One region of the Faecalibacterium sp. An58 genome, then DNA from elsewhere that is predicted to be linked to it. Evidence: riboswitches for the same ligand, from Rfam matches in the RefSeq annotation. Region 1 holds a riboswitch; the other holds the start of a gene.
What was found. Region 1 has a riboswitch for FMN ahead of B5G12_RS00610 (ECF transporter S component). Riboswitches for the same ligand answer to the same signal wherever they lie in the genome.
Positions count from the first base shown of each region.

Region 2: it holds a riboswitch for FMN, as region 1 does, so the genes downstream of both, B5G12_RS07600 (ECF transporter S component) here and B5G12_RS00610 (ECF transporter S component) in region 1, are expected to answer to the same signal.

Region 1 is NZ_NFHX01000001.1:115,530-120,340, reverse strand. It holds gene hisS (histidine--tRNA ligase) at 1-173, shown strand, start outside; gene B5G12_RS00625 (AAA family ATPase) at 183-773, shown strand; gene B5G12_RS00620 (radical SAM/SPASM domain-containing protein) at 845-2,260, opposite strand; gene B5G12_RS00615 (TetR/AcrR family transcriptional regulator) at 2,410-2,973, opposite strand; gene B5G12_RS00610 (ECF transporter S component) at 3,169-3,801, opposite strand; FMN riboswitch at 3,935-4,057, opposite strand; gene B5G12_RS00605 (mechanosensitive ion channel family protein) at 4,219-4,811, shown strand, end outside.
Region 2 is NZ_NFHX01000009.1:26,004-30,814, reverse strand. It holds gene B5G12_RS07615 (polysaccharide deacetylase family protein) at 1-502, opposite strand, end outside; tRNA gene B5G12_RS07610 (tRNA-Leu) at 668-750, shown strand; tRNA gene B5G12_RS07605 (tRNA-Arg) at 815-891, shown strand; FMN riboswitch at 1,046-1,162, shown strand; gene B5G12_RS07600 (ECF transporter S component) at 1,191-1,910, shown strand; gene B5G12_RS07595 (riboflavin kinase) at 1,919-2,617, shown strand; gene B5G12_RS07590 (C-GCAxxG-C-C family (seleno)protein) at 2,761-3,756, opposite strand; gene B5G12_RS07585 (MFS transporter) at 3,967-4,811, opposite strand, start outside.

The DNA.
Region 1 (4,811 bases):
ATTTTGCCGCCGTGCTGGCCCAGGCCGAAGCCCTGCGGGCCGAACACAGCGTCACGGTGCTGGCCCAGGGCAAAAAGCTGGGCAAGCAGCTGGCTTCCCTGGAGGCCGCAGGCTTTGCAGGGGCCGCCTTCTTCGGCAAGGACGAGATCAAGTGGTTTGCTGACCGCGCATAAGGTGATGTCATGATCGTTCTTTCCCTGCAGGGGGGCATGGCGGTGGGCAAGACCACCGCCGCCCGGTATCTGGCCCGGCACGCCCCCGACCTGCACGTCTGTCTGGAGGACAACCGCGCCGTGATCGGCCAGGTGCAGCGGCTGGGTCTGGACAAGACCCGCTGCGACGACTACATCCGGATCCAGCGCCTCTGGCTGCAGCATGAGGTGGACCGCTGGCAGCAGGCCCAGCCGTGGCCCTGCACCGTGATGGACTTCGGGGCGGAGGAGATCGAATTCTACACCCTGCACTATCCCCGCACCATCGGGCAGGACTGGGATGTGGAAGGCCCCCTGGCCCGGGAACTGGCGGCGGTGCGCCGCTGTATGCCCCGGCGCATCCTCTTTTTGGACGCGCCCGACCCGGTGCTGCGCCGCCGCAAAGAAGGGGACGCCGCCCGGGACCGGGGCTTCTTCGAGCACTATTTGCAGGAGCTTTTGCCCCTCAAGCGGGCCTGGTTTGCCCAAAAGGACAATGTGGACGTTCTCCAGACTGCCAACATGACCCCCGAGCAGGTGGGGGCGGCCGCCCTGGAGTGGGCCGTCCGCTGGAGCCGCTGAACAGCCAAAACAGACGGGACGCCGTCTCCGGCATGGTACCGGGGGCGGCGTCCCGTTTTTGGAAAGGGAGTTCAGGCGTCGGCCTGCTTGTAATTCTGATAGCCCCTGGCGGGTTTTTCCAGGGTGGGCCAGAGCCGGTCTGCCGCTTCCTGCCAGTCGGCGGCATACTGCCGGCATTTGGCGCACAGATGCTCCACGCTTTCCGGGGAGGCCAGGTCGGTGTTATGGGCGCCGGTCCTGTGGACCATCTCCTCCAGCAGCTGGGGATTCTCCAGCATGGGGCAGGGGCGCAGGTGGTTTTGGTTGAAAGGCTGGCCCTCCCGGTAGGCCATGAACAGGGGGCTGCGCAGGATCTCCAGGAGGGAGCTGTCGTGGATGTTGGCGTTGGAATAATGGATAAAGACGCAGGGCTCCGCGTCCCCCGCCGAGTTGATGTGGAAGTAGTTCCTGCCGCCGGCGATGCATCCGCCCACATACTGGCCGTCGTTCTGGAAGTCCATGGGGAAAAACGCGATGGGGCTGTCCTTCGAGCGCAGGTAGCGGATGCGGCGGATCATGTATTCCCGCTGCTCCACCGTGGGCAGCAGGCCGGGCGCAGCATCGCTGCCCACCGGCATATAATGGAAATAAAAGCCGAACCTGGCCCCCTTTGCGGCGATCATCTCCAGAAAACTGTCGCTGGTCACCGCCTCCACATTGGCGCGGGTGTAGCAGATGGAGGTGCCAAAGGGAATGCCGTGCTGCTTGAGCAGATCCATGGCCCGCATGACGGCGGCGTAGTGGCCGCCGCCCCGGCGGGCGTCGTTGGTCTCGGGGGTGCCCTCGATGGAGAGCATGGGGATGATGTTGCCCAGCCTGGTCAGCTGGTTGCAGAAGGCTTCATCGATCAGGGTGGAGTTGGTGTAGATGGCAAACTCGGCGTCGCTGTGCTTTTCCGCCAGCCGTATGATGTCCGCCTTGCGCACCAGAGGCTCTCCCCCTGTGAGCATATACAGATACACCCCCAGCTCTTTGCCCTGGGTGAGGATCTTGTCCATATCCTCAAACGAAAGGTTGCTGCGTCCGCCGTAAGTGCCGGCCCAGCAGCCCTCGCAGTGCATATTGCAGGCCGACGTGGGGTCGAACAGGATCAGCCAGGGAATGTTGCACTGGTACAGTTCCCGGTTTTTGCGGATGCTCCTGGTTCCCCGCAGAAAGGCTTCGAACCCCAGGTTGAGGGCGGTCACCCGGGCCACATGGGGGTCCGTCTCGTCCAGCACTCGGTCGATGTAGCGCACCCATTTGTTGTCCGGGTCGCTGAGGGCGGCCCGGGCCTTGTCGTAACTTTCTTCCGGCAGACCGTCCCCCCAGAACTGGCGGGCCCAGTCCACCATCTGCAGGTAGGCTTTCTGCCTGTCTTTGGCGGCATAGCCCAGGGCCATGTCGATGAGGGTCCCGGCGGCGGCGCGCTGCATCTTGTGGGAAAGCGTGTTGATCGCGGTAGTCATCCTACTGCCTCCTCTGTCTGTTTTCTACTCCATTTTTATGCGTAACGGGGATGCACACAGTATAGGCGCAGAGGGTCGGGAACTTCCATGAACAAAAAAGCCGCCGTGATGCTTTTTGCATCACAGCGGCCTACTTGATTCAAACCGGTTCACCCTTCTTCCCGAAGAAATGTTTCGATCACCCGATCGATGCTGCACAGGCACAGCCTGTCGGTGCGGCGGGCCAGGGCCTCCGGCTCTTCCTTCAGGCCGCTGTCGGCCCACTCCAGGATGATGCCGGTGATGGCATGGGCATAAAAGCTCACGATGAAGTCCCGGTCCTCCTGGCTCAGATCCCTGCCGCCAGGCATCTCGTCCAGCACCCCGTTCAGCAGCCGGCACATGGCCTTGCACAGATACCGGTCCAGCGTCTGCCGGTCCACCGACCGGCAGACATTCAGGATCATCTGCCGGTTTTTGCGCAGCTCCTGCAAAATGGCCAGAAAACCGTCCCGCCAGTCCTGGGCGGACATCCTGCCGCTCAGCAGGCGCGCCGCATCCTCTTCAAAGGTCCAGTTGGCCAGGTCGTAGATATCATGGAAATGATAGTAAAAGGTCATCCGGTTGACCCCGCAGTGCTGGGTGATGTCACTGATGGTGATTTTATGGAAGGGTTTTTGCAGCAGCAGCTCCTTGAGCGACGCCGCCAGGGCCCGCTTTGTCGTCTGCGCCATCCCGATCACGCTCCTTTCCGCCATGCTTGGCATGGCAACTCTTTCCCACACAGACAGGCGCACTGCCCATCCAAGCGCAGTATAGCGCAAAAATGTAACGAAAGTTTTATCATTTCTCAAAAAAAACAAAAAAGTCCCGCCGGCATTAAGACCGGCGGGGCGCTTTGGTTCAAAACGGAACGGCCAGGGACCGGCTCAGCGGCGGCCGTGCAGGATGGGAGACAGGGGCTTGTAGATCAGCATGCACAGCGCTGCATCCAGCAGGCCCTTGGCCAGGGTCCAGGGCATATTGAAGATGACCAGGCACTTGATCAGGCTGTCCGCCGAGGGCAGGATGGCCTGGTACATCCCCAGGATGGTCTCCATCGGCATACCGTACAGCACCACATAGGCAGGATAGGTCAGGAAATAGTTCAGGGGGACGCTGATCACCGCCATGGCCAGCGAGCCCAGCACGGCGCCCAGCACGGCGCCGGCGCGGGTCTTGCGGCGCTGGTACACAAAGCCGGCCACAAAGGCGAACACGGCGCCGAACAGGAAGTTGCACAGCTCGCCCACGCCATTGGTGGAGGAAGCCAGCAGCAGGTGGATCAGGTTCTTCAGCAGGCTGATCAGCACGCCGTACACCGGGCCCAGTGCAAAGGCGCCCAGCAGCTCAGGCAGGTCGGAAAAGTCCATCTGCACAAAAGAGGGCATGATCATGGGGATGGGGAAATCCAAAAACATCAGCACGAAAGCCACGGCGGACAGCATGGCTGTCACCGTCAGCTTGCGGATGCGGTCCCGGTCGCCGGTGCGGATGGGTGTGGTCTGTGTGTTTGCTTGCATTGTCGTTACCTCCCCGGGGCAGCGCCCCGATCAAAAATAGTGGGGAAAGCTCCTTTCCGGAAGATAAACAGAAAACGCCCTGTCCTACCAAAATGGTACAACAGGGCGCAATGACAAGTCAAAAATCAACTGTTCATCGTCTCTTCCATCCAGACTATACTGTCGGCCCCGGAATCACACCGGGTCAGCACTTTGCAGCAAAGTGGTCGCGGGCTCTACCGCCGGTGGGGAATCTCACCCCGCCCCGAAACGAACTTTCTGCCCATAGTATAGCATAAAGCTGGGAAAAAGCAAGAGGGAAAACGGAAGTCATACTTTTCCCCGGCAGGGGTTTGCCTGCGGGGCCGATCTATGCTAGAATAAAGGGGCTGAATTTGTCCCATCCGCCCGAACCAACCCTCAAAGAAAGGAACCATCATGCTTTTTCAGATACAAGACCTGAGCTTTTCCCTGGGGGGCGCCCTTTTGCTGGAAGGCCTTCCCGCCTTTGCGGCCCGGTGCGCCTGCGCCGTCCTGCTGGCGCTGGCGGGATGGCTGGTCAGTCGCTGGCTGTCCCGGTGGCTGTTCCCCCGGCTGCTCCACATCCACTGGCCCTCCCGGGCCGTGAGCATCCTGCTGGGCAGCTTCGTCCGGCCTGCGGCCTATGCCGCCCTCCTCACCGGGCTGTATCTGGGCCTTGTCTCCCTGCCCTGGGGCACGGTGCCCGCCCGCCCGCTGTTTTTGACGCTTTACCGGTTTTTCTGCATCCTGCTGCTGAGCTGGGGCCTGTACGGCGCCTCCGAGCTGACCAGCCTGCTGCTCACCACCTCCCGGGATGAGATCCGCACCAGCAAGACGCTGCAGAACGTCCTGGTGAAAGTCTACAAAGTAGTGATCATCCTTTTGGGCATCCTGATGGCTGCCCAGGAGCTGGGCCTGCCGGTGTCGGGCATCATCACCAGCGCCGGCCTCTTTGGCCTGACCATCTCCCTGGCCGCCCAGGACACCGCCAGCAACCTGTTCGGCGGGCT
Region 2 (4,811 bases), on a different contig from region 1:
CAGGGAACCGCAGGCAGCGGAGTTCTTCGGCGTCCACATAGGGGGCCAGGCGCTGACGCAGCAACTCGATGTCGGCCCAAAAGGCGTCGGCACTGCGGTAGATGTCGCTGTACTTATGGGAGGCGGAATGCAGGGCGATCTCATGACCCGCCTGCTGGGCCTGCTGCACCAGGGGCAGGTACGATTCGTTGGATTCGCTGGCCACTACAAAAAAGGTGGCGGGCACTCCTTCCGCAGCCAGAGCCTCCAGTACGGCGGGGGTGGTGCGGCTGGGGCCGTCATCGAAGGTCAGGCAGACCAGGCGCTGGGGCAGGGGCTGGCTTTGCGGCGGCGACGGCTGAGAGATGGCTGCGGGAAGAAGGCGGACACTGGGCGCCGGGGTCTTCCCGGCAGAGGAACGCGCCGACAGCGCCGCGCCCAGGGCAAACCCTGCTGCTGCACAGACGGCGCCCAGAAGAAGGCAGCACGCCGCAAAACGCCCTTTGGCAAATGAAAACTGCATACCAAAAGCCTCCTTATAAAAAGATCCAGTATCAGGATATGAAGGAAAGAAAATTCTATGAAAGCCTATAAAATCGCTTTCACGCCTTGACTTTGCGCCGGCGGTGTGATATTATAATCAAGCAGTTCAGCGCACGGTGCTTTGACAGCACCGCAAGACAGATATGCGAGGGTGGCGGAACTGGCAGACGCGCACGTTTGAGGTGCGTGTGGGTAACCTTGAGGGTTCAAATCCCTTCCCTCGCACCACAACGGGTGCTCTTGCAGCGTCAGCTGCAAGGACACTCGTTTTATTGTAATAAACAGCGACTTTGTCTTCGTAGCTCAGCTGGATAGAGCACTCGCCTCCTAAGCGAGGGGCCGGCAGTTCGAATCTGCCCGAGGACGCCACAAGACGCAAAAAGCCCGCCGGCAATCTGCCGGCGGGCTTTTTGCTGCCATTGCGGTGTCAGGCTATATGGGCTTCCGAAATGTTTCCGAAATCCGCGCAAGCTATTGCAGGAGTCCGGCATAAGAGATATTCTTGGAATGTACAACTGAATAGAAATGTCTTCGGGGCAGGGTGAAATTCCCGATTGGCGGTAAAGTCCGCGAGCGTGAAAGCGCATGATTTGGTGCGAGTCCAAAACCAACAGTACAGTCTGGATCAAAGAAGATGCATAGGACTCGCGAAACAGAAGCGCAATGTTTTGCGTTCTATCAATGGTTTGACACCCGAAAGGCATTTCCTTTTGGGTGCTGTTTTTGTGAGGGAGGAAGTTTATATGAATGGTAAAACAAAAAAGATCACGGCAGTCGGTATGCTGTGTGCGATTACCTATGTGATCGTAGCTGTGGGGAGAATCCCCGTTGTGCTGTTTTTGCGATACGATCCGTCGGACGTTGTCGTTACTTTGGGCGGGCTGATTTGGGGACCAATGACGGCTTGTATCGTATCGGTTCTTGTGGCAGTGATTGAGATGATAACGGTCAGCGACACAGGTATCTTGGGATGCATCATGAATATTGTTCAAACCCTTTCTTTTGCCTGTACTGCTTCTGTCATTTACAAGAAAAAACGAACTCTATACGGCGCAGTGATCGGTCTTTTTATCGGGTGCGCAGCTATGGTGTCGGTCATGATGCTGTGGAATTATCTCGTTACACCGATTTATATGGGATACCCAAGAGAGGCGGTCGCAAAATTGCTTCTTCCGGTATTTCTTCCGTTCAATTTACTGAAAAGTGTGTTGAACGCGGCCATAACATTTTTGCTGTATAAACCGGTCGTTACTGCTTTGAGAAAAAGCGGCTATGTTGCAGCAGAAAAAGAGACGGTCCATCAAAAACGAAACGGGCTGATTTTACTTGCAGTGCTGACGATTGTTACTTGCGTTTTGGTTATCTTGTCCATGAAGGGCATGATATGAGGAAAGCCATGAAGGAAAAGAAAGATAGGGAAGCTGTTTATACGATAACAGGCGTCGTCGTGCATGGCAGGGGAATTGGAAAACACGTCGGCACGCCTACTGCCAACCTGCAAATGGAAGGGCACGATACCGCACTTGAAACTGGCGTATATGTGTCGAAAGTTTTGTTGAACTGCCATACATATTATGGTGTTACCCATATCGGAACACGACCCACGCTTGACAACGACAAAAACATTTCGATCGAGACGCACATCTTGGATTTTGACAATGATATATACGGATGTGCTGTAACGGTCTGCCTGTATGAAAAACTGAGAGAAGTCAGAAAATTTGATGATTTATCTGCACTGATGGAACAAGTGCAAGCGGACCGATTCCTGGCAAGAAAATACTGGGGCTTGGACCAGATAAACTGCGCCTTATATATGGATGTAAAAAGACATTGTGCCATGCTGGGCGGACAGGAAATATACCTGTCGGTCAATGAATTTGGGGTGCTTTATTTGCTGTATGCATTCCCTCAAACTACCTTTACAAAGGAGGAGATCTACCAAAAGATTTGGCGCGAACCTGCCAACGATCATTTGCACGCGGTAGAAAACACGATCTTCCAGATAAGGAAAAAATTGAAGCCATATGCCAAAGAACATGAATATATCAAAACAGTGATTGGGTATGGGTATAGATTCTATCCCGCTCAGTAAAACCGCCGCTCCGCTCACCCCTGTGCGCCGCCAAAACAAAATGCAGGGACCCCTTCACAAGCCTGTGCTGGGGTCTCTGCATTTTTGAGAAAGAAAAATCGATTCACGCCGTGGGTGTACGGCGGTAAAGCTGTGTCAGGAGATCAGGTGCCGATCTTGGAGAGGGCGTCGTTCACGGCCTCCATGATGCCCTTGCTGGAGAAGGTGGCGCCGGCGGCTGCATCGACTTCCGTGGACTGTGCCGCGATGATGGCGTCGGGGATGGTCTCGAAGGCGGGATCGGAAACGCCTGCGGTCTCGCCGTGGGACAGCACTTCGATCTTGCTGATCTGGTCGCCGTCCATGGTGACCTTGACGCGGATGGTGCCGCCAAAGCCTTCGCCCTCGCCAATGTATTCGTTGTCAGCCAGGGTCTCCTCGGGGGCGGGCTCTGCGGGAGCGGCTTCCATGTAACCAAAGTGGACGTTCAGCAGTTCGGCGGTCTTTTTGGCAACGTCGCCGCTGACGCCGCCGCAGCGGGCCAGTCTCCGCGGATCGCTCATCTCGGTGATGCCGGCTGCGGCCATGAAAGCGGTGACGCTGTCGGCGCAGTTCACGGTTTTGGCGATGGTGGGAGTCTCCGCCGTGATCTCGGGCTGATAGATGGGCAGATTGGTGGAAGTGTACCAGTTGAACAGCTCTTTGGTGATGGCAGAGGCGTCATCCGGGGCGCACATCAGGCCGATGATGGCGGCCGCACCGCCCAGAGAGCCGCACAGGGAGCTGGCGCCATAGCCGGTCTTGCCGTTGACAAACATTTCAGCGGGGATGGCGGTGTAGGGGAAACCCACTTTCTCCTGCAGCTCGGTCAGCAGGGCGTTGGTCACCGCGTAGCAGCAGCCGTTCTCATAGAAACTCTCGTAGGCGAGCTGCTCGACCCGGTCCAGGTCAAATTCACAAGCGGGGTAGGGATGGGCAGGGATCTCGATTTCGGCGTCCGCAGCAGCCGCATCGGCAGCGGGCTGGGAAGAAGCCACCGATGCTGCGACCGAAGAACTGGAAGCTGTCTGCGAGCAGCCTGCGAGGCTGAGGAATGCCAGGCCGCTCAGGGACAAGCCGGTTTTCTTCAGGAACGTTCTGCGGGATTCCAGTTTTGACATGTATAAAACCTCCTTCTAGGCATCAAAACTTTTTAACTATATTGTACGCATTTTGTGGCATTTGTCAACGATAACTTGACGCGCTGGAAAAAACAGCGCAGTCCCGCGCGATCCCTGTGGAGGAGGAGCGGCGCGTTACAGCCCAAAGAGTCGCGCGGCGTCCGGCAGCGACTGGACGGGAAGGCGGAGGCGGCTTTTGTTGTGGGAGGGTCAGTGCTCCAGCTGGCGGAAAAACCGGCTGAAAGCCAGTCCCAGCAGGCAGACCAGCAGACCGCTGGGCAGCAGCACCCAGTGGACGCTGTCCGAGAACCGGTCCAGCAGGCCCCCGTAGAGGATCTGTCCCAGAGGCTGGGCGCAGAGGGCCACAGTATAGACGCAGGACATCACTTTGCCCATCAGCTGCTCAGGGGTCCGGGACTGGATCAGGGTGATGGCATAGGTGGAAAAGATGCTGCCTCCCAGCTGGCAGGCGCAGAAAGCGGCCACCAGCACCAGATACCGTCCCAGACTGCCCAGAGGGAACAAAAAGGCGGCCCCGCCGGGCAGCAGGGGGAACCCCACCAGCAGGATCAGCAGGGTCAGGTGGCGGGGACGCATTTTGCCCGCCAGCAGGGTCACCAGCACGGCCCCCAAAACGGCGGCCACCCCCATGGCGCTCTCGGCTGCGCCGTAATGGTTGGCCGACAGACCCAGCACTGTCCGCACCAGGTAGGGGAAGCCTACTACCACCAGCCCGGTGATCAGCAGGTTGACCAGGGCGGCCAGCACCAGCATGCGCAGGGTGGCGGGCTGTTCCTGCCGCATGAACCGCAGGGTCAGGGCAAAGTCGTCCCGCACCACATCGGCCAGGCGGGATCTCGGGCCGGGCTGGCGGCGGGGCAGCCGGATGAAGCATTCCAGCAGCGCGGTGAGGAAAAAGCACCCGACGGTGGTATACAGCACCGGCCGCAGCCCGACGGCCGTGTAGAACAGGCTGCCCAGAAAGGGGGTCACCAGGGCGGTCAGAGAGGCCACCTGGCTGACCATGGCGTTGCCCCGCAGCACGTTCTCACCGG